One region of the Paenibacillus sp. ClWae2A genome, then DNA from elsewhere that is predicted to be linked to it. Evidence: predicted binding sites of a transcription regulator. Region 1 holds the regulator's gene; the other holds the start of a gene.

What was found. Region 1 encodes Rex, which represses fermentation and respiration genes when NADH is low (regulators of the CRP and FNR family bind a similar motif). Its sites were predicted from a motif close to TTGTGAAATATTTCACAA; they were not measured.
Region 2: the regulator Rex is predicted to act here: its motif matches at 878-895, upstream of pflB (formate C-acetyltransferase).

What each region holds. Positions count from the first base shown of each region.
Region 1 is NZ_JAULSQ010000001.1:1,336,895-1,339,104, forward strand. It holds gene QVE09_RS05515 (amidohydrolase) at 1-933, opposite strand, end outside; gene QVE09_RS05520 (redox-sensing transcriptional repressor Rex) at 920-1,573, opposite strand; gene dinG (ATP-dependent DNA helicase DinG) at 1,793-2,210, opposite strand, start outside.
Region 2 is NZ_JAULSQ010000003.1:158,588-160,797, forward strand. It holds gene pflB (formate C-acetyltransferase) at 1-795, opposite strand, end outside; gene adhE (bifunctional acetaldehyde-CoA/alcohol dehydrogenase) at 1,673-2,210, opposite strand, start outside.

The DNA.
Region 1 (2,210 bases):
GTTGTTGTTGCTTGCCGGTCCGTCTGTTCCGAGTGACACGGTAACTCCTGCTTTCAGCAACGCAGGTACCCGCGCAACACCGGAAGCCAGTTTCAGGTTACTTCCCGGGTTATGGGATACAGCCACATCATGACGGGCCAGAATCTCAATCTCTTCGTCATTCAGATGCACCGCATGTGCAACCAGAGATGGACGGGAGAAAAAGCCCAGTTTCTCCAGATGTGCCACAGGGCGCAGTCCATAATCAGCCACGTTCTGCTCGACTTCACGAAGCGTTTCCGACATATGTGTATGAAGGGGAAGGTTTAGGTCGTTCGCGACCTGCACAAGCTTCTCTATGTAGTCAGGAGGGCATGTATATGGTGCGTGTGGCGAGATTACGGTTGTAATGCGACCATCTGCCTGTCCATTCCACTCACGCGCAAACGCTGCCGACTCCTCCAGCTTCCGCAATTGCTCTTCTTCCGAGCACAGCCCGATTACACCACGTGCCAGTGCTGCTCTAGCTCCGGATTGCTTCACAACTTTGGCAACTTGATCCATGTGATCGTACATGTCCAGGAACGCTGTAGTTCCGCCTTTCAACATTTCAAGCACCGATAGCGAAGTTCCCCAATATACATCTTCTGAAGTCATTTTCGCTTCCATCGGCCACATTTTTTCCTGCAACCATACTTGCAATGCAAGATCGTCTCCGTGCCCTCTGAGCAACGACATCGCAGCATGACCATGCGTATTGATCAGACCCGGCAGGAAGAACAATCCTTTTCCATCCACTTTGGTACAATTTTTGTCTCCATCCGGCAATGTCTCACCAATATGCACAATCTTGTCATTTTCGACAACCATGTATCCTTGAACCACATTCCATGTTGTGCCGCCTTCATTAACGGCAAATTTGCCGTTGTGGATTACCCATCTATTTGTTGTCATCTTCCTCGTCGTCCTTTCCAGTCTCCAAGTAATAGGCCAAACTAAGCAGATCCGTTGTAAAGTCAGCATGGTGAATGCGGATATGCGGCGGTGTTTTTAGAATGGTTGGTGCAAAATTAAGGATTGCTTCGATTCCGGATTCAATAAGCTGATCGGCTACATTCTGGGCTTCCGTATCCGGAACCGTGATAATTCCAATGCGGATGTTGTCCGTTTTAACCGCTTCTGTCAATTCATTCATTGGTTTTACCGTCAAACTGTTGATTTGACTACCAATCTTCGGTCCATATGCATCAAATACAGCAACAATCTTCATGTTGTCTTTCAGATATGCGTTATAGTTGGACAAAGCCTGTCCAAGGTTACCCGCGCCTACCAGAGCTACATTAATTTGCTGATCAATTTTGAGAATATGACGAATTTTCTCGATCAAATAGGATACATCATACCCGATCCCTTTACGACCAAAATCACCGAAGTAAGCCAGGTCTTTACGAATTTGGGCCGGATTCAGATCCAGCCTCTGTCCAAGCTCTTGAGAAGAAACAGTAGCCACCTCACGCTGATGCAACTCGCTCAAATAACGCAAGTATACAGGCAGCCGTCGTACCACCGCTTCCGAAATTTTATCCGATTTCATTCTTGCTCCCCCTTACCAAGGCCACGATAAAATAATAGATGAAAAGATGAGCATTCTGTATAAAACTCAAAGATAAACGTGACATTTTATACAGAATGCTCCTTGTAATTTAGGTTATAAGTTCTTACGTGCAACTGCTTTAATCGAATACGGAAATATCTAATAAAGTTTAACGCCAAACGATAGTGTCATGCAATGATATAACGAACAAAACAACGATTATTCTTGTTCATTAGCAGGTTTTTCTAACCACTCGGTAATTCGTGGAACCATCTGCTCCGTGAGCATGTGCTCCATTTTGGGACCAGGTAAAGAATATAAAAAGAATTTACCATAGTACGCTTCAATCACCCGTGTATCATAAACAATGACAATACCTCTGTCCTTCGCTGTACGCACCAATCGGCCAAATCCCTGCTTGAAACGAATAACCGCTTGTGGCACGGAAAGTTTCATGAACGGATTTTTCTTCTGTTCCTGAAGCAACTCACTCTTGGCTTCCACCAACGGATGATTCGGTGGCTGGAAAGGCAATCGCACAATAGCAAGACAGGTCAGTGCATCACCAGGGATATCTACACCCTCCCAGAAGCTGCTTGTGCCCAGAAGTACCGTAGCTTTGGCATCCTGGAACCTA
Region 2 (2,210 bases), on a different contig from region 1:
GATCGCAGCGAGATAACCGAAGTACAACCATTGGAATGCTTCTTTTGCTGTTGTCGCTGGCAAGGAAATATCGAACCCGTGCATTTCGCCCAATTGTTTCAATTCTTGCAATGCACGAATCTGCTCAGACAATTCTTCCCGCAGACGAATGACATCTTCATCAATAACATCAACTTCGAGTGCATTCAATTCGCCTTTTTTGTTACGAATCAGGAAGTCTACCCCGTACAAAGCTACACGACGATAGTCACCGATGATCCGGCCACGGCCATAAGCATCTGGCAGACCTGTAATAATCCCTGCTTTACGCGCTGCACGCATATCGGAAGTATAAGCATCGAATACACCTTGGTTATGTGTTTTGCGAATGTTCGTAAATATATCAATGACGCCTTGAGGCAATTCAAAGCCGTATGCTTCACATGCATCAATCATCATCCGGATTCCGCCTGTTGGTTGAATGGAACGTTTGAACGGAGCATCGGTCTGAACGCCGACAATCTGCTCTTTGGATTGATCCAGATAACCTGGTTGGTGAGAAACAATAGTCGCTGGTGTGTTTACATCAACGTCAAGGACACCACCGTTATCCCGTTCTTTTTTGGTCAGATCAGATACGATATCCCACAATTCTTTGGTATTCTGGGTTGCACCTGCTAGAAATGCTTCATCACCGTAATACGGAGACAAGTTGTGTGCCAGAAAATCATTCACATCTACGGATTTGGTCCATGTTCCTTTGGTAAAGTTTCTCCAGCCTGTTTGTTGTTTGACATCTTTTTCAATCACCGACATCTTAATCCCTCCACTAATTTGGATTTCTGGACACATAACATCTTGCTTCATTCGTAGCATTGTGTGCCCAGAGCCGCGATTAATGTGAATTGTTTCACATAAACCGGAACATGTTCTCTCTACTTGGGAACCGGAACCGCGGGATGAATGTTTTTCTTACATTTTCAGTATACGACTCGAGGCTTTCATCATCTGTGATTTTTGTCACAAAGCCAGTGAACTAACTCACTCCACCTGCGCTTTGTCCCATTGAACCCGGTAAATTCACACTTAGCCACTGCGCGGGCAGAACAACTTCCGATCGCTGTTCATTATTTAAATTTACTGAAAAAGCGAATGAACCATAGATGATGTACGCTGGCCACTACAAGGAGAGAATAACCTTCCGATCGCTGTTATCCCCGGATTTTTTGATTCACTTTTTCAAAGGTGAAAATCCGTTGATAAAGGCGACCGCTCCGCTTCTTCAGGTTTTTTCTCTCCTCTCCGTTATTGTGTGAACATCTGGCTCAAACAGCCACATCACGAATTCCGTGTAACCTCTTTAAGAACCAATGCTCCTCTATACTCGGAGCAAAACAAATCTTAAAATAAATCCTGAAAAACAGATGCTCGCTCTTCTGTTTTTCTGCCCTCTCCGTTATTGTGTGAACATCTGGCTCAAACGGCCACATCAAGGATTCCGTGCCACCTCTTTAGAACCTTTTGCTCCTCTATGCTCGGAGCAAACTAAATCTTAAAATAAATCCTAAAAAACAGGTGCTTCGCTCTTCTGTTTTTCTGCCCTCTTCCTTATTGTGTGAAAGACGGCAATCGGGGCTCCCCTCTCGGGGAACCCTGATCTTATTGCCGTAAGGCAAGCTTCGTTCTAGATTTATTATTCAAACTTTCCGTAGAAAGCGTTGCGGTAAACATCAGCCAGTTCAGTTACCAGCGGCAACTTCGGATTGGCAGTTGTACATTGGTCTTCGAAGGCACGGTCTGCCAGATAATCCACATGTGCTTCAAAGTCTTTGGCATCAAATCCGATTTCCTGGAACGATTCTTCAATGCCCAGTGTTTTGTTCAGTTTGCGAATGGCATTGATAAGACTGGTTACGCCTTCTTCTGTCGTACGTGCAGGCAATCCCAAGATGCGGGCGATTTCGGCATACCGCTCATCCGCTACAAAGTGCGAATATTTCGGGAACGATGCAAATTTGGTCGGTTTTTTCGCGTTGTAACGAATGACGTGCGGCATCAGGATTGCATTGGTGCGTCCGTGTGCGGTATGGTACTGACCGCCCCATTTGTGCGCCAAGCTGTGGTTAATGCCCAGGAATGCGTTGGCAAACGCCATACCGGCAATTGTCGAAGCGTTATGCATTTTCTCACGTGCCAGTTTGTCGCCTTGCAGTGCCGATTGCTCCAGGTAT